DNA from 3 places in the Mesobacillus sp. MER 48 genome. Region 2 is predicted to be linked to each of the others. Evidence: riboswitches for the same ligand, from Rfam matches in the RefSeq annotation. Region 2 holds a riboswitch; each other region holds the start of a gene.
The links. A riboswitch is a leader RNA that binds a small molecule or an ion and turns the genes downstream of it on or off. The one in region 2 is predicted to bind preQ1.

Region 1: linked by a shared signal. The riboswitch ahead of M3593_RS15905 (QueT transporter family protein) and the one ahead of queC (7-cyano-7-deazaguanine synthase QueC) in region 2 are both predicted to bind preQ1.
Region 3: linked by a shared signal. The riboswitch ahead of queF (preQ(1) synthase) and the one ahead of queC (7-cyano-7-deazaguanine synthase QueC) in region 2 are both predicted to bind preQ1.

What each region holds. Positions count from the first base shown of each region.
Region 1 covers NZ_JAMAUR010000004.1:224,315-230,678, forward strand. Annotated here, with positions in the region: gene M3593_RS15895 (MBL fold metallo-hydrolase) at 1-411, shown strand, start outside; gene M3593_RS15900 (phospholipase D-like domain-containing protein) at 970-2,988, shown strand; gene M3593_RS15905 (QueT transporter family protein) at 3,140-3,625, opposite strand; PreQ1 riboswitch class I at 3,631-3,675, opposite strand; gene M3593_RS15910 (pirin family protein) at 3,892-4,737, shown strand; cyclic di-GMP riboswitch class I at 4,809-4,891, shown strand; gene M3593_RS15915 (DUF5667 domain-containing protein) at 4,977-6,239, shown strand.
Region 2 covers NZ_JAMAUR010000001.1:228,806-235,169, forward strand. Annotated here, with positions in the region: gene M3593_RS01110 (hypothetical protein) at 1-91, opposite strand, end outside; gene M3593_RS01115 (SDR family oxidoreductase) at 204-1,031, shown strand; gene M3593_RS01120 (VUT family protein) at 1,093-1,632, opposite strand; gene queE (7-carboxy-7-deazaguanine synthase QueE) at 1,652-2,380, opposite strand; gene queD (6-carboxytetrahydropterin synthase QueD) at 2,373-2,849, opposite strand; gene queC (7-cyano-7-deazaguanine synthase QueC) at 2,849-3,505, opposite strand; PreQ1 riboswitch class I at 3,559-3,601, opposite strand; gene M3593_RS01140 (hypothetical protein) at 3,675-4,049, opposite strand; gene M3593_RS01145 (hypothetical protein) at 4,306-4,605, shown strand; gene M3593_RS01150 (nucleotidyltransferase domain-containing protein) at 5,519-6,232, opposite strand.
Region 3 covers NZ_JAMAUR010000001.1:1,183,353-1,189,716, forward strand. Annotated here, with positions in the region: gene M3593_RS06015 (hypothetical protein) at 1-244, opposite strand, end outside; gene M3593_RS06020 (metal-dependent hydrolase) at 347-1,027, opposite strand; gene M3593_RS06025 (M24 family metallopeptidase) at 1,238-2,335, shown strand; gene queF (preQ(1) synthase) at 2,626-3,123, opposite strand; PreQ1 riboswitch class I at 3,219-3,265, opposite strand; gene deoC (deoxyribose-phosphate aldolase) at 3,532-4,206, shown strand; gene M3593_RS06040 (cytidine deaminase) at 4,243-4,665, shown strand; gene M3593_RS06045 (AmiS/UreI family transporter) at 4,800-5,414, shown strand; gene M3593_RS06050 (manganese-dependent inorganic pyrophosphatase) at 5,495-6,364, opposite strand, start outside.

The DNA of each region.
Region 1 (6,364 bases), on a different contig from region 2:
AACTCAACGCTTTGGTGTTCGTGGGTAATAATTGGTCCTGAATCAAAGGTATATTTCAGTGGTGATGGCGGCTACGGTCCGCATTTTAAAGAGATTGGCGAAAAGTATGGACCGTTTGACCTGACCTTGATGGAATGCGGCCAGTATGACGCACGCTGGGCAGCGATTCATATGCTTCCAGAAGAAACGGTCCAGGCACATCAGGATGTCAAAGGAAAGCTGCTCATCCCTGTCCATTGGGGAGCATTCACCCTGTCGCTTCATGCCTGGCATGATCCAGTTGAGAGGGCGCTTCAGGCGGCAAAAGAATCCGGGGTCGTTATTGCAACGCCAAGAATCGGAGAAACCATCTGTTTAGGCGAAGACCAGATTCCAGAGACTGCCTGGTGGAAGCTGACAGATTCATATTGATTTTAAAAGTCATGTTAGTGATAACATGGCTTTTTTTGCTGGGGATTGTTGCTTAATGTATGGCAGCTCTTAGATGACTCGCAACTATTTCAGTATTGCTTTTGTGATAGATATCTCTAACGGACACTTTTCGCGAGAATGGCTGTAAAACTGTCCGATAGAGGGGTTCTAACGGACACTTTTTCATAGAAAGGTTGTAAGAGTGTCCGATAGAGAGGTTCTAACGGACACATTTTCCGAGAATGGTAGTAAAACTGTCCGAAAGAGTCGCATTAGCCAAACCTAGAGGGATATTATTTCCGATTCTAAAGGTTTTTGAAATAAAAAGGCAGTGAAGGAAAAATAATTTGATCCCATTCCATGCTGAATGGTTTTTTTTATCGGTAAATGGCACGGGATTGGAAGCTGCCTGGGTCATTCGTTTCTGTTGTGATATTCTACACAAATTTAAACTCCTTAAAAAGACTCATTTTTTGAAAAATTTACATTTTCATCATATTTCGACAACTTTTTTACATTATGATTATCTTGGATTTATATTTGAGGAGGTAGTCAAAGTTGAAGAAGTTGATTTCTGTTTTTCCTGCAATTATTTTATTTTTTTTCACGCTTTACCCATCATTCCTGCCCGCTGTATCAAAGGTGGAAGCAGCAGGGACTGGGAATGTCGTCATCAATGAAATCGCCTGGATGGGCACGAACAACAGTTATAGCGATGAGTGGATTGAGCTTTACAACAATTCAGGTTCTGATGTGGTGCTCGATGGCTGGCAGCTCAATGCCACGGATGGTGCCCCGGCAATCAAGCTGAGCGGGACGATTCCGGCATATGGCTATTTTTTGCTGGAAAAGACAGATGACCAATCCGTAACAGGGATCCAGGCTGATCAGATTTACAGCGGCTCGCTTGGCAATACAGCTGAATATCTGAAATTAATGAATGCCGCAGGTGCTGTTATAGATGAGGTCGACTCATGGTATGCAGGTGATAATACGGCAAAAGCGACAATGGAACGGATTGATCCAGCTGTTGCCGGACTTGATTCGACAAACTGGGCGACAGCCAATGCAAGTTATGCCGATGGCCTTGGGACTCCAAAGGCCCTGAATTCAACGGCCACTGATGGCAGCGGTTCGGGTGGTGATGCCGGCGGAAATACAACTCCTCCTGAAACGCCAAGTGTTTGTGATGACAGGACGCAGCGCCTGAATAATGTTTCTGAGGCAGAAGGCGCGATGAATGTCTATTTTAATAAATGTGCCTTTCCGCAATATGCTTCTGCGGGGAACGAAGCGAACTATAATGTAAACTTTGAAGATATCTTAATCAAAAGATTAAATTCTGCAACAACGAGCATTGACTTTGCCACCTATGAAATCAACCTGCCGCGAGTGGTTGATACATTGATCCAGAAGGCGGCACAGGGTGTGGATGTGCGAGTGATTGCGGATTCCAAGGAAGCAGCAGACCCGCATTACGCAGAACGATTTGAAACAATGCGGCTCTATCTTGAAAAAATGAAGCGCGGGCAGGATGCGGTCATTGGAACTGAGGATGATATTGTCATTTTTTCAGACTCACCTATGTTTGCCGTTGAAGACAGTGCCAAAAGAACGGAAAAGGGATTGCCTGCCGGCGTTACAGATATTGAGCAAGTAACTGTGACAGTTGGAAACAGTGATACTACTGGTCGGCTTTTTGTTGAAGCAGAGGAAAAATCGGCAGGAAGCTACTATGGGCCAGGAAACCAGATGCATAACAAATTCGCAATAGTGGATGATCGCTGGGTATTCACAGGAACCTGGAATTTTACCGTGACAGGCCTTTATGGTACTGATGAAAACATGCAGCAGGGCATCCTTGACGGCAACCAAAACCAGATTGTTGAAATTAACTGGCCACAGCTTGCCGGCATCTATGAAACAGAATTCAATGAGATGTGGGGAAGCAATGCATTGAATCCAGATCCAGTTGCTTCAAACTTCAGCACGCGCAAAACAGATAACACCACACATGTTTTAGATATCAATGGTAAGAAGGTTGAAATCTATTTTTCAGCTGGGGATAACGCTGTTGGCAAAATGGCTGATGTGATTCGGAATGAAGCTGACTTTAATACATACTTCTCGATTTTTGCATGGAGCGACCAGGCGTTAGCGGATGAATTGAAGAATAAGTGGGAGGGTTCCTATAATGATATGGAAGGAACCTTGACTGGATTTGATGTGAAAGGTTTGTTCGATTCGGATTTCTGGAACCAGTGGTGGTCCGCGAGTGTGGATATGACAGGGAGGACTGCTTCGCAAACCAGTGTGAACAATCCTAACACACGCTGGAACAATCCCGCACCAGTCTATGCGGATGCAGAAATACGCAAACTTCACAGTAAAACCATGCTGATTGACGCCGATACAAACAGTGACCCTACTGTCATCGTCGGATCGACGAACTGGAGCAACAATGGAAACAATGTTAATGACGAAAACATGCTGATCATTCACGATGCAGCAGTTACGAACCAATTTCTTCAGGAATTCAATGCCCGTTACGTCCAGGCTGGCGGAGTATTGCAGTAGTTTGAGTACAGCATGAGCAAGGAAGAGTTACATCATACAAGAAGGCAAAACGAGTGAAATCGTTTTGCCTTCTTTTTATTTCACTGCCTGTGGAGCAGGGGTGATGGACATTTGCTTTTCCTGACTTTTCTGCTGAACCGTTTATTTAAAATTATACCAACTTCTCAAGATTCACTCGTTTATGGATCGCAAGCATCACTGGGATGCCGACAGCCATTACGATGAATTCACCTGCGGCTGTTGTCAGCCATGTGAACCAGAACGGCAGCTGGAATGCTAGATTCAATTCAAGCGCAATCAGGAACATCGTGAAGGTGAACACCAGAGTATTCACAAACATCCGGCCGATGATATTCTTGATATATTTTGCAGTGAAAATCGTAATCCATAAAGAAATCACTGACTGGCCAACCCCAAAAACAAGGTCATAAGCGATCATCGGGGAAAAGAGCAGGTTTGTTAAAAACACACCTAATACAATTCCGAAGAAAAATTTTTTGTTAAAAACAATCAGGTGGTTGAACATTTCCGATACGCGGAACTGTACATTGGTAAAGCCGAATGGCTGGATAACTGCGGAAACGGCAATATACAATGCAGCAAGAATCCCGTTTCGGACAATCATTCTCGTATTCATTTTCATCTCTCCTAGTTTTTTTACGTGGGATGGTTACGAACCACGATATTTAAAAGCCAAATTTATATTATATAGGATGAAAGACCTTCTCACAATGGCATTTTTCTAGAATAGCAGTTTGGGACTTGGACTCTGATTAAGATAGGGTTTATCTCAGCTTAAAGTATCTTTGATTTAAAATAATACCTGCGATTGGTATAATTTAATGCAACTGGGAAGGTAAAATGACCTGTAAAAATTGAAGTACCTGGAAAGGGGATATAAAAATGTTTAAAAGAGATATAAAAAAGCATTGGACCGTTCAATATGAAGAGAGGGTCATGCCGCATGTGCAGGCAGGAATGGTACTGAACCCGCAAGACTGGAGGGAACTGGACCCGTTCATTCTAATGGCGGAGGACTGGTTCAAGCGCGGAACCTTTTCCGACCATCCACATCGCGGCTTCCAAACGATTACGTTTGTCATTGACGGCAGACTGGAACATATCGATAATCATGGAGGCCACAGCATCCTGGAGGCAGGGGATATCCAGTACATGAACGCCGGCAGCGGAGCGAGGCATGCCGAGGAGGCGGTGGAAAACGACATTGCCCATACGCTGCAATTATGGCTGAATTTGCCTGGAGAGCTGAAAGGCACAACCACTTCTTATCAGAATGTATATAACGAAGAGGCGCCTGTTGTCCCATTCGATGGCGGCACACTGAAGGTCTACTCAGGAGAAACCGCGGGTGTAAAGGGACCGTTGGAACCATTGGTGCCATTTGCTTTATCTGAAATTCGCCTGTCAGAAGGTGCTGAATTCACATATGAGCTTCCAGAGACACATAATGCGTTCCTTTATGTACTTTCAGGTGAACTTGAAGCTGGTGAAAGCAAGACCAACCTAAAGAAATCTTCAGCAGCAACTTTAACTTACAATGATGTTGGCAAAGGCTTAAGCGCCCTATCTTTGAAAGCGAATAAGCGCTCAAGAGTTTTGGTTTACTCTGGCCAGCCAATCAAAGAGGAAGTCGTTGCATACGGTCCATTCGTCATGAATTCAATGGAAGAAATCCGCCAGGCATACCGGGATTACCAGGAAGGGAAATTTGGCGGGGAAGCGAAGTAGCTGTGGTGCAAACTTTAAAAATTTTTATTTATTTTTTCGTGTCGAATAAGTATGATAAAAGTAGAATTAAAATCCGATAAAGGCAAATCCAGGGAAACCTGGGGACGCAAAACTACAGGGGCTAAAGTCATGACCATGCCAGCCAGTTGCCGAAGGTTCACATAGTCGATTTATGTGTGCTGCTCTTCGGACAGCACTTTTTTGATTTTAATTCCAATATATTAGTGGGGGAAATTGGAATGAAAAAGTTTTTCGCATCAACAATTTTGATCGGGTTGCTTGCTTTTGGTACGGGAGTATCCGCAGAGGAAGTTATTGAAACTGCAGATCCCGGAACGACACCAGACGAGTTTTTATTTACGTTTGATCAATTATTTGAAGAATTGAAGCTTTTAATTACCTTTGATGATGAAAAGGAAGCCGAGCTGCTTTTAGAGTTTGCGAACGAGAGGCTGGCTGAGGCGGCAGCTATGTCAGAGGAGGAAAAGACAGAATTCGTACAAGAGGCGTTAAAAGATTATTTAGAAACGCTTGAGGAAGCGCAAGAGAAGGTCACGGAGGTCATTGTTGAAGACGGGACCGATTCCGATGGAGAAGACCGGCTGACAGAAGAGTTGGAAAATGCAGCTGATCTTGAGGAAGGGCTTACCGAAGAACTCGAAGATGAATTGAAGGAAGAAGTTGAAGAAGCAACAGAACAAGCAAAGATCGTTGCTAACGTGGTAAAGGATCTTGATCAGGATAGGGTAGCCCAGCTGCGTGAGCAGGAGTTGGGTTATGGACAAATCGCACAAATCTTCTGGCTTGCAGAGGCAGCTGGCAAGACAGTGGAAGAGATTGCCGTTTTATATACAGAGGAAAAGGTTGGTTTTGGAAAGGCAGCCAAGCAGCTGGGTGTCCATCCTTCACAGTTGAAAGGACTGGCAGCAGGTAAAAAAGAATCTTCAGTCGATGAAGAGACTGATGCAGATGATAGTGGTGAAATTTCAGAAGATGAAGGCTCCTTAGAAGCAGAACAGCCTGAAGAAGAAATGGAAACTGAGGAAGGAAATGTGGAGACTGAATCGGCTGACCAGCAAGTTAATATTGCAGCCGCTACAGTTGCCGGCACGGTATCGAAAACGACTGCTTCAAAAGTAGAAGAAAAGAAAGTAAATGCAGAAAAGAAGGCGGAAGAAGCCGCTGTGAAGGCTGCTGAGAAGAAAGCTGAAGCTAAAAAGAAAGCGGAAGAACAAAAGCGCGAAGCAGAAAAGAAGGCTGAAGAAAAGCAAAAAGAAGAATCAGCAAAAGCTGAAGAGAAGCGTAAGGAAGAAATGAAAAAAGCTGAAGAGAAGCGTAAAGAAGAAGCGAAAAAAGCTGAAGAGAAGCGTAAAGAGGCAGTAAAAGAAACAAAGAAGAATAAAGAAAAGCAAGAAGATGACGAAGTGGAAGACGACGAGCAGGAAGATGATGACAGCCACGGTAATCCAAACAATGAAAAAGAGAAGAAAAACGGAAAGTAAGTTTACAGGTACTATTCGATAGAGGAAACCGATCCGCTTAGAATATTTGACTGTATTCAAGTTTTTATGTACGATGATAGTATCAAAATGAATAGTTCTCCTAAAGGGGAGTAGCTTTTACAACA
Region 2 (6,364 bases):
TTTCGCTCTTAACTGTCACTACCGGATAAATATATTCGATTAAAGCCAATAGTTTTAAACTCTCTTCCTTCGTCACTGTTTTCTTCACCATCCTTCAAACCCACAGTAATTCATTTTTTCCATGCTGGCCGTAAAGATACATAGCAACTTGAGCTTTATCAATGTAGAATGAGATAAAAAGCTGTCCTGGCGGGTGAGAAAATATGAAGCATGCAATTATTACGGGTTCCTCAAGCGGATTTGGAAAATTGATCGCAATTGAACTGGCCAAATCAGGCTATGATGTGACTGCCACAATGAGGAATCTAAAAAAGAAAGATCATTTGTTGGAGCTTGCAGCGGCTGAAAAAGTGACAGATCAGATTCAATTATTTCAGTTGGATGTTACGATTGATGAATCAATCCAAGAATTCAAGAGGTTCGTGCATTCACTGGATTCAGTAGATCTGCTAGTCAATAATGCCGGCTATGCACAAGGTGGCTTTTCAGAAGAACTTGAGGTGGACACATATCGAAAACAATTTGAAACGAATTTTTTTGGAGTGATTGCTGTCACTCAGGCCGTCCTCCCTTTTATGCGTCAGCAAAGGTATGGAAAAATCATAAATATGAGCAGCATCAGCGGAAGGTTTGGATTCCCAGGCCTGTCTGCCTACGCAGCATCGAAACATGCTCTGGAGGGATACAGTGAAAGCTTAAGGCTGGAGTTAAAGCCTTTTGGAATCGATGTAATTTTGATTGAACCTGGTTCCTTTAAAACGGATATATGGAAAAGCATTGAAGCAGTTCCAATGCATGACCAATCACCATATGAATCCTCTATGGAAGCGATTATGAAAGAACTAAAAACCGCTGAAGCCAGTTATGGGAATCCTCAGGATGTTGCCAGGCTTGTTTCTGGAATTGCATCCGCAAACTCCCCGCAATTGAGATATCCAATTGGTAAAGGCATCAAGAATACCTTGTTTTTAAAAAATCTTCTTCCGTGGAAAATGATTGAAAAAATCGTTATTAAAAAATTGAATATGTAATCCTCCCAGCAGATTCTTTTCATAAAAAAGGTGCCCGATCAATAGATTGGGCACCTTTTCTCTAGTTAGACATTGCTTTATTGTTGAAAATATGATTGATTGGATTAAGCAGCATGGCACCGATTCCCTGAATGATGGTTTTTACGATGACCTGGCCTAAAATCGCAGCAGGGACGGCTTCCCATGGCAGGAAGTTTGCTCCTAAAGGACTCAATCCTAGCACGACGAATATGATTGAGTCCAACAGTCCGCCAACCAATCCGCTATAGAAGATTCTCCAGCTCATTGGCAGTTTTAGCCTCGTATAAATTTCAGTATCGGTCGTCTCAGCAACAGCAAAGCTCAAAGCCGAAGCGAATACAATCCAAAGAGTGTCACCAAGAATCGAAGAAACAATTGCTGATAATACAAGAGCCAAGCCAATGAACATGTATGTTTTCGCTCGGCCATACTTATTTTGGACAAGGTCACGGAAAATGAATGTGGCTCCTATCAATAATGTACCCATCGGCACAATGAACATACCAAACTGAAGTGGTGCAAGTGCCGCTGTAATCACGTTGGCAGTTATAATTGAAATCAAGTATAAAAAGATTCTCATAATCTTACCTCCTGTTTATTTAAACCCCTCTTTTATTTCCCCAAATATACACATGAAGCTGCGGCAGAACTCTTACATTCTTCATTTCATTATCATTCATCACTTTGTCAATCAGCCATTCATACTTATCGACCAATGAAACCGCAAGCTCCTGGCGGTTTTCGGTAACAATATCATCATTCCCTACCTGCAGATAAAAAGATAGTGCAGGATATCGTGTATGCACCATTTTAGCGTAATCATAATCAATGTCATCAAAAATTACGATCTTCAGGCTTACATTTTGTAATGCGCCTTTTTCAGCCAAACGATCTACAATTTTATCCAGGACATAAAAATCAGTTTTCATCCCTGAACTAGGCGGTTTTGGCGACAGGGTCAGCGCTTGAATATCCAGGAACCAATCCTGCCATTTGCTGCCCTGGGTTTCCAGGCATATATTAATATTTTTTTCCTTTAGCAAATTAACAAGACTCGACAAGTTTTTCAGTAACGCTGGATTACCTCCTGAAATCGTAACATATGAGAACCCATCTCCACCTAGTGTTGTGAGCTCATTCCAAATTTCTATTGCATCCATTTGCCTGATTAAATCATTTCCGGACCCATCCCAAGTAAATGCTGAATCACACCAGGCACATGAATAGTCACACCCTGCGGTACGTACAAACATTGTTTTTTGGCCTACTACCATTCCCTCACCCTGGATGGTCGGCCCAAAAATCTCCATAACGGGAATCTTACTCAATCTTCATCCACTCCCGTCTTGCTTCTGCATAGCTTGTAGGAGTTTCATAGAGTCTGACGAATTCAACCCTAGCTCCGTCATACAAGTGCTTTCTGTTTGCCAGAGCATTTGCCATTTGTTCATAAATCCAGACAACCATATTTTCAGCCGTCGTATTCATCGGCGGCAAGGTTTCATTCAAATATCTGTGGTCAAGGTATAGTTCTATTTCTGTCTTCCAAATATCCTTTATGTCACCAAAATCAATCATTAGACCGCGGGCATCAACAAAACCACTCAGACCGAAGATGACTCTATACGTATGTCCGTGCAGATTTTTGCATTTCCCATCATATTCATGAAGATGATGGGCGGCATCAAAGGTAAATTCCTTGCTGACAAGGACACGTTTTGAGTGATATTTTAACTGTCCTCTTTTTATATCTTCATCTATTTTTTGAAGCTGGTCGACAATTCGGAAATCATACATCATGACTCAGCTCCTTCCAGGAACTCATCCAGTCCTTTCTTCCGCAGCCTGCAGGCAGGGCATACCCCGCATCCATCGGCGATGATCCCGTTATAGCAAGTCAATGTCTTTGTCCTGACAAATTCCATTGCGCCAAGATCATCGGCCAGCTTCCATGTTTCCGCCTTATTCAGCCACATTAAAGGTGTATGGATGACAAAGTTATCATCCATTGAAAGATTAAGGGTAACATTCATTGATTTTATAAAAACATCCCGGCAATCAGGGTAGCCGCTGAAGTCCGTTTCACAAACACCTGTTACGATGTGTTTTGCGTTGATTTGACTCGCAAGAACACCAGCAAATGATAAAAACAATAAGTTCCTACCTGGAACAAACGTGGACGGCAACTCCCCGTCCTCTCCATCTTTCACTTCAATTTCGTTCCGGGTCAATGCGTTTGGCGCTAATTGGTTCAGCAGTCCCATATCGAGGATATGATGCTTGATTCCAAGTTCACTTGCAATGTCCTTCGCACAGTCAATTTCTGTCCTGTGACGCTGGTTGTAATCAAATGTCACTAATTCAACCTCTTTAAATTCTTTTAAAGCCCAAAACAGGCATGTTGTACTATCCTGCCCGCCACTGAAAACGACAACAGCTTTCTCGTTTTTCATAAAAAATTCTCCTTTACAACGAAAAAACAGCACCACTAAGACAGCAGTACTGTTTTCCCTTAGTTTTTTTGAGAGGGTAGCTAGAACCTCTTCCGTATAGACGGAATATGTAATTTTGACTTATTCATTTTATCATACATTTTATAAAAGGAAAGCTAAATTTATACCGTCATTTTTTTGTTTTCACCAGGTGCTCTTGCCTGAATCGGAGAGCTGACCACTTTGAGTCTATGGAGACATTGCTTACAGCTCTATAATCAGATAGTTCGCTTACGATCGCAAAAAGAGAGTCGCGGTTGATGTCTGTTTTAACCTTTGAACTCTTCTTCGGGAATGCAATCCAGAAAACTGCATCTTCCTTTAAAGCTTCCAGCGCCTTTGGCAGCCACGCCCTGACTTCGTCACTATTATTCACGAACAAAAGTAAGAAATTATTTTTATCACTCTGCTGTTCACCTTCCACCCCTAAGCGGAATCCATCTGGTGCATTCAATACCAATGTATTGCCTTCTTTAAATCGCAGCTTTTTAACTATTTCATCCATAAAGAACATCCTTTCAGTTTAAACTATTCATTTTATTTATTATAAATTACAACGGGTTAAGAACAAACGACTAGCACCATTCTAATTGTTAGCACCTCCTCTCCGTACATGAATAAAGTGAATGTAGAGGTGATGAATCTTGCCGGAGTGGATTGTGATTTTTTATCCAATAAATTTTTTATCAGCTTATATTCTATATATCTATTTGTACAATCGTAGAATGTATATCGATTTACACCTGGGCAGGAATATAACGATGGTGGCCGCCGCCGGATTAGCGCTGGGAACGGGGCTGATTTTTATCAACTTATATCCTTTACACTTCCTGGAGGCCGCGTTGCTTTCCGTGATTATTGGAGGTTTATCAGGTATTCTATTTGGAAATCTATTTAACTTCAAAACAATATTGACTGGATATCTAATTGGTTTAATCATGGGATTCACGGCACCGATGGCAGGAACTGCCGCTTCTGAAGGGATTTGGTACCTTCTCACGATTGAGATCATTATCATCAGCTGTTTTTGCATAGCTGCCTTCACAATTTACAAAGCTTAAATTCCATTTGAAAAGCTTATTTTAAAACAACGACGTGGTTTTGACAGCTTTTCGCTCGCGACCATCTAACCTGTCAAAATAACGACCGATTCTTGACAGCTTTTCTCTCTACACCATATAACCTGTCAAAATAGCGACGGGTTCTTGACAGCTTTTCTCTCTACATCATATAAGCTGTCAAAATAACGATGGATTCTTGACAACTTTTCGCTCTATACCTATAAACCTGTCAAAATAACGATGGATTCTTGACAACTTTTCGCTCTACACCATCTAACCTGTCAAAATATCGATGGATTTTTGACAGCTTTTCGCTCTACACCTCACAACCTGTCAAAATTACGACGGATTTTTGACAGCTTTTTGCTCTATACCTATAAACCTGTCAAAATAGCGCCGGGTTCTTGACAGCTTTTCCCTCTACACCATATAACCTGTCAAAATAACGATGGATTCTTGACAGCTTTTTGCTCTATACCTATAAACCTGTCAAAATAACGATGGATTCTTGACAACTTTTCGCTCTATACCTATAAACCTGTCAAAATAACGACGGATTTTTGACAGCTTTTCGCTCTACACCATCTAACCTGTCAAAAAATCGATGGATTTTTGACAGCTTTTCACACTACTCCTTCAAACCTGTCAAAATTACGACGGATTTTTGACAGCTTTTTGCTCTACAACTATAAACCTGTCAAAATAACGACGGGTTTTTGACAGCTTTTCACACTACTCCTTCAAACCTGTCAAAATAACGATGGATTTTTGACAACTTTTCTCTCTACACCATCCAACCTGTCAAAATAACGACGGGTTTTTGACAGCTTTTCACACTACTCCTTCAAACCTGTCAAGATTCAAAAAGACTGAGAATAAGCAATCTAAATCAGTCAATAATATGGCTGCTTTTTCATCTAATTGAAAAACCATCAAATAATCTGCCACCGTATTCTTCTAATATTTCCTCCGCCAATTTTATGATCATTTGCTTGTTTCCGGTTTTGTAATATATTTCGAACGATCCAATAAATCTTTCAGTAAATTCAGGGTCAAATCTTATTAATTCCCTCACTACCCATTTTGACTTGCCGATCCACCGTTTGTTGGTCCTTAAAATAAATTCTTGAAGTTGGTCAGCCAAACCATTGGCAATGAAGAGTTCTTCTGCCTTATTATTTGTCCCGATGAAATCATCCAGAGTATCGGTGATGAAATATCTCTTGAACTCGATCTCTTTCAGCGTCCATTCGGCAGGACCTTCTTCAATGATACTTTTCGCTTCATCGATTATTTCAGCCAGTAATTCATTATTTCTGATGACCACTCCCTCAGCAACCATTCTGGGCAAACTGGGCCTCGCCCTGCTAATATCGTTTTGAAAAAACTCTCTGCAGGTGTGCAGATTATGTACAAATACTTCAATTGGCCACCCATATGCGACCAATGACTCTCTGTATGCTGAGGGAATATCTTTTATAAAGACCACCATATCCAAATCGGAGGTTTCGGTTGCTTCCCCCCTGGTTACACTCCCGGCCAGAAGCGCTGCGTCACAGTCAGGAAACCGGTCATCTATGAATTTCTTGGCTGTGGCAAGTGGAGATAGTCCTCTTTTCCCTTTCATGCAAATCCCCCCCTCGAAAATAATGTATAAAGGTATTATTATCCAATATTGAGTATTTGTCGATGTAGCATGGATGTTTTAATTGCTAACCTGAGTGGTATCTTACAATATACGAATAGTGGGATCAGGAGG
Region 3 (6,364 bases), 950 kb from region 2:
CAGTGTAGACGCGCGATTTTCTTTTCTGGTTGCTTCCCATTTTTCCGCTTCCTGTGCCGGCCTTCTTTTTCGCCGTGTATAAGAAAGCCGCCAGATTCCCGGCAAAAACCAGCAGAGCGAGAAACAGCCAGGAGCCTGCAAACAGGGCTTCCTTTCCTCCCGCCTGGAGATTAATCTCCGGCAATGCGATGTAAAGCATGACGCCGCATAACAGCAGGTACAATAAGTAACGGTTCTTCTTCATTCTTGCCCTCCTATAGGTTGTCTTAATTCATATCTATGCTTAACAGGCAGAAAAAAGCATGGTAAATAAAAAAGCCGCACAAATTTTGTGCAGCCATGGGTATTACAATTCGATCGCTTCTCCCGCTTCAAGGACACGACCTTGATTGTTTTTCAGCATTTTTACGAAGGCATGGGGATCCTGCTTGATTGGCGGGAACGTATTGAAATGGATTGGCACAACTTGCTTTGCGCCTAGAAATTCAGCAGCCAGTGCCGCATCTTCTGGTCCCATCGTAAAATTGTCGCCAATCGGCAGGAATGCCAGGTCAATTGGATGCCTTTCGCCAATCAGCTTCATGTCAGAAAACAGACCAGTGTCGCCCGCATGGAACACTGTTTTTCCTTCTGCCATGAACAGGATGCCAGCAGGCATGCCTCCATAAATCACTTCATTGTTTTCCGTGACCATACCTGTTCCATGGAAGGCCTGGGTCATCTTGACTTTGCCAAAATCAAATTCATACGCGCCGCCAATCGACATCCCATGTGTGTTCAGGCCTTTCCAGCTTAAATATGTAGCGACTTCGAAATTGGCGATTACCAGAGCATCATGTTTCTTCGCCAATTCAAGGGTATCCCCGAGGTGGTCTCCATGCGCATGGGTGAGGATAATCACATCTGGCTTCACATCCTCCACCTTCAGATCGGTCAGGTCATTTCCAGTAATGAATGGATCAATCAGGATGGTTTTCCCATTCGATTCAATTTTAACAACAGAATGGCCGTGATAAGATACTTTCATATTATCGCTCCTTTCATTGGGCTATTTTCACAAAAATCACGTTAGAAACCTTGCAAAAATCAGCCATATAAATAAACTATTTCAACACCCTTTGACAATCTCCTGCTTCCATTTTCTTTTTACCCAACAACTCTTATCATTAAAAGTTTTACTTTTGACCAGGTAATTGCTACTCTCATAGTGTGATGTACATATAGAGGAGGAATATCTATGACTGAAAGATTGGCTGCGTTATCAGGATGGATGAAGGACAATGATGTGGATGTCACATTTATTACATCCCCTGATAATGTATTTTATTTGAGCGGATTTTTAAGCGATCCACACGAAAGATTACTGGCTGTTGCCGTGTTCCAGGATGCTGAGCCTTTCATGATCTGCCCGGCTATGGATAAGGAAAATGCCAAGAATGCCGGATGGGAGCTTGAAATCCTTGGCTACAGCGACACAGATGATTCAATGGAACTTGCCTTCAATGCGATGAAGAAGCGTATTTCTTCCATCAAGAAGATTGCAATTGAGAAGGAACAGCTGAATGTCGAGCGTTATGAGAAGCTGACTGGACTTGTAGGCAATGGTGAATTCGTTTCAGCAGAGGAAAAACTGCGCCTGATGCGGATGGTGAAAACTGAAGAAGAATTGCAAAAGCTCGGAAAAGCTTGTGAACTGGCTGATTTTGCGATTGAGACAGGAGTCAGCGAGATCAAGGAAGGCAAAACCGAGCTGGATGTCCTTGCTGCAATTGAGTATGAATTGAAGAAAAAAGGCGTTACAGAAATGTCATTTTCAACAATGGTACTCACAGGAAAGAATGCTGCAGCTCCGCATGGCACTCCAGGGCTGACAAAGATCAAGAAAGGCGACCTCGTCTTATTCGACCTTGGCGTTGTGATGGATGGCTACTGCTCAGATATCACAAGGACCGTTGCCTATGGCGAGATTAATAAACAGCAGGAAGAAATCTACAACACCGTGTTGAAAGCACAGCTGAAAGCTTTGGATACAGCTCGTGCCGGCATAGCCTGCTCAGAGGTTGACCTTGCTGCACGCAAAGTGATTGAAGAAGCGGGATACGGCGACTACTTCCCGCACCGCCTAGGCCACGGACTCGGAGTCAGCGTCCACGAGTATCCATCATTGACTAGCACGAATCCATTACTAATGGAAAAAGGAATGGTGTTCACTGCAGAGCCGGGAATCTATGTGCCAGGCGTCGCGGGCGTAAGAATTGAAGATGATGTGGTCATCACCGAGGATGGAATTGAAATTTTAACGAAATACCCTAAAGAATTGGTATTTGTATCGTAAAATAAGCCCAAAAACCGCCTGCTGTCATGTGATCCAGGCGGTTTGTTTTTGATTTTCATTGAGGAAGCTTCTTTTTTAGCGAGTTTCAATTTTTTATAGCGGAAATTTCCTTTTTTATATAGCGAAAAAATTTTTTATAGCGACTTTCCTGTTTATATAGCGAAAATTTCTTTTTTATAGCGACTTTCTTTTTTATATAGCGACTTTTGAATTTTTGTAGCGAGTTGGAAAAAATCCGTGTTTTTTTCCAGTTAAAAAAGAGCAGCATCTGCAGCTGCTCTTTTTCCTAATTAGCGATTATCGACTTTTTCCGGGTACATATCGTGGTTCATCATCCGGTAGTTAGCCATTTCCTCGTATTTTGTTCCTGGCTTTCCGTAGTTTGTGTACGGATCGATCGAGATTCCGCCTCTTGGCGTGAATTTTCCCCAGACTTCGATATATCTTGGATCCATCAGCTTGATTAAGTCATTCATGATGATGTTCATGCAATCCTCGTGGAAATCACCGTGGTTCCTGAAGCTGAACAGATACAATTTCAAGGACTTGCTTTCTACCATCAGCTTATCCGGGATGTAACTGATATAAATCGAAGCAAAATCCGGCTGTCCTGTGATCGGGCACAGGCTCGTAAATTCCGGTGTATTGAATTTTACAAAATAATCCCTGTATGGATGCTTGTTTTCGAAGGTTTCCAATATTTCAGGGCTGTATTCGAATAAGTATTTGGTCCCCTGGTTTCCAAGTAACGTCAAATCTTTCATTTCCTCATCTTTTCTTCCTGCCATTATAAAGCCTCCACTAATGTCCGCAAACGCTAAACGAGGCCGAAAACCCTGCTAATAAAAAAACCACATCCTCATGGATATGGTTGAAATTATTCAAATCCATAGTTTTTTATAGAGGGTGTCCGCTATGAACCTCTCCCGCGATGCAGGATTTGTATTCAATTTATATTGCCACTATAAAGAAATGTCCTGTTAAAGTCAAAAGAAAATTTTACAAAGACAAAAGGAGTTATGACAATCCCGTGTATTTCCAGTTTTTATTTTTACATATGTTCATTAGGTTATTTACATTTGTTCAACCACCTGATATATTATTCATGTAAGTAACACATAATAACTTTGTGCTATATATTTTTGCTCATTATGAAAGCGTTTCATTACATTTTTTTTGGAAAGGGAATGAATTATATGATTAAAGATTTAGCGGGTATGATTGATCACACATTGCTTAAAGCAAATGCAACTGAAGCAGAGATTGTAAAGCTGGCTGAGGAAGCAAAAGAATATAAATTCGCTTCTGTCTGTGTTAACCCAACATGGGTAAAGACTGCTGCTGAAATTCTTAAGGATGCTGAAGGTGTAAAAGTTTGTACAGTAATCGGCTTCCCTCTTGGAGCTGCAACTTCTGAAACAAAGTCATTCGAAACAAAAAATGCAATTGAAAATGGCGCGACTGAGGTTGACATGGTCATCAACATTGGTGCTTTGAAGGACAAGCAGTATGACCTTGTTGAAAAAGATATCAAAGCTGTTGTTGACGCAGCAAAAGGCAAAGCATTGACTAAGGTGATCATCGAAACTTGCCTTCTTACTGATGAGGAAAAAGAAATGGCTTGCAAGCTTTCTGTTAGTGCAGGAGCTGATTTCGTCAAGACATCTACAGGATTCTCAACAGGAGGAGCAACTGTGGAGGACATCGCTTTGATGAGAAAAACAGTGGGCCCTGATATCGGCGTTAAGGCATCAGGTGGCGTTAGAAGCCTTGAGGATGCACAAAGCATGATCGAAGCTGGTGCAACAAGAATTGGTGCAAGCTCTGGCGTAGCAATTGTCAACGGATTGTCTTCTGACTCTTCATACTAAGCAACAAAAATACCATTTGGGAATGGGGAATGGACGATGGATAAAAAGACGCTTGTTGAAAAAGCTATAGAAGCAAGAAGCACAGCATACGTTCCATATTCTAAGTTTCAGGTTGGCGCAGCAATCATTACGAGCAATGACAATGTCTATCTTGGCTGCAATATTGAAAATGCCTCTTACGGACTGACAAACTGTGCCGAAAGAACTGCCATTTTTAAGGCTGTATCCGAGGGTGATACAGAAATCAAGGCGATTGCAGTAGTCGCTGATACTGAAGGTCCTGTTTCTCCTTGCGGTGCCTGCCGCCAGGTTATTGCAGAATTTGCGACTGAGGATACTAAAATCTATCTTTCGAACCTGAACGGTGATGTGAAGGAAACGACAATTGATGAGATCCTGCCGGGATATTTTACATCCAAGGATATGGACAAAGTCGATCAGTCGAAGAAAATGGTTTAATAGCTGCAAGTTAACATAAGGAGCAATTCCTTTCATCCTCGAAAATAGGGTTTTGGAATTGCTCTTTCTTATTTAATCTATCGCTGCTCGATAAAGGAGGAAAGAGCCGTCCATTCATCAGGACGGCATACATCATGGGAGACGCAGGTTTATTATTATCAGGCGCAGCACTTTTCCTGAACAGCTTGATGCTTCTGGGAAAAGCGAATGCGAAAAGTGTAGCAGTATTCAATTTATTTATCGGAGCCATGCAGGTCATCGTTCCATTCTATTTAATCATCGCATCTGACCAAAGCAATTGGACTATATACAGCCTTGCCAGCATCTTTCTGTTTGGCTTTACTTATTTATATGTTGGCATGACCTTATTGAAGGACCTTGATGGCAGCGGACTGGGCTGGTACTCTCTTTGGGTGGCTGTCATAGCCCTTATTTACGCATTCGTTGCATATATCCATTTTGGAGACATCGTCAATACGCTTACTTGGCTGATGTGGGCCTATCTCTGGTTCCTGTTCTTCCTGTCGATGGGAATAAACAAAAAAATCGATGCGTACGTCGGCAAGGTAGCAATGGTTCAGTCATGGCTGACTTTGACTTTCCCGGCATTGCTGTCCATGACCGGCCTATGGAAGACTGATCAGGTAGCGCAAGCATGGATCTATTTCTCGATTGCAGCTTTTGTCTATTTTGCCTATATTACATTCAAGCTGAAAAAAGCAACAGCAAGATCTGAGAGATTCGCTTAGCCAAGATGGGTTTATCTGACCCCCAAAAAAGCAAAAACCGTCCTGCCGATTTGGCATGGACGGTTTTCTTTTGTTGGCGATTATTTAGCCAATACGTTTGTCAGTACTGGAACGACTTGCTTCTTGCGGGAAACGACGCCTTTAAGTGTCGCTGTATTGTCTTCAAGCGTCACATTGAATGCTTCTTCGACTGCTGAAGCCTTTTCACCAATCGCAAGTGCAGCAGAATCATTTGTTAAAATATCCGTGATGACCAGCAAGAATAAACCAAGCTTCTTTTCAGTCACTTTCTTGTTCAATGCATCCTCAAGCTCAACCTTGCGTGAGAGAACATCATTGACGTCCACTGTGTTCACCTGGGCGATTTCAACCTTGGACTCACCCATTTGGAATTCCTTTGCGTCAAGGGAGATGAGCTCTTCAATCGTTTTGCTGCTAAGATCAGCGCCAGCCTTCAGCATTTCAAGACCGTATTCTTCTGCATTCACGCCAGCAATTTCAGCCAGTTCACGAGCAGCCGCCACGTCCTGGTCTGTGCAGGTTGGTGATTTGAATAGCAAGGAATCGGAAATGATTGCAGACAGCATCAATCCGGCAATGTTCTTATCGATTTCAACATTGTTTTCCTTGTACATCTTGTTCAGGATTGTCGCTGTGCAGCCAACTGGCTCAACACGGAAATAAAGTGGATCGCTTGTTTCAAAATTGGCCACACGGTGGTGGTCAATTACTTCAACGATCTGTACATCAGTAATATCTTCCGCACTTTGCTGACGTTCGTTATGGTCGACAAGGATGACCTTGTCCACTTCTTCAGAAACCCTTCCAGCAAGGCGAGGTGCCTCAGCCTTGAAATAATCTAGTGCATATTGAGTTTCCCCATTGACCTGGCCCAGTCGGACTGCTTCTGCATCGACACCAAGCTTTTGCTTTAAGTTTGCATACGCAAT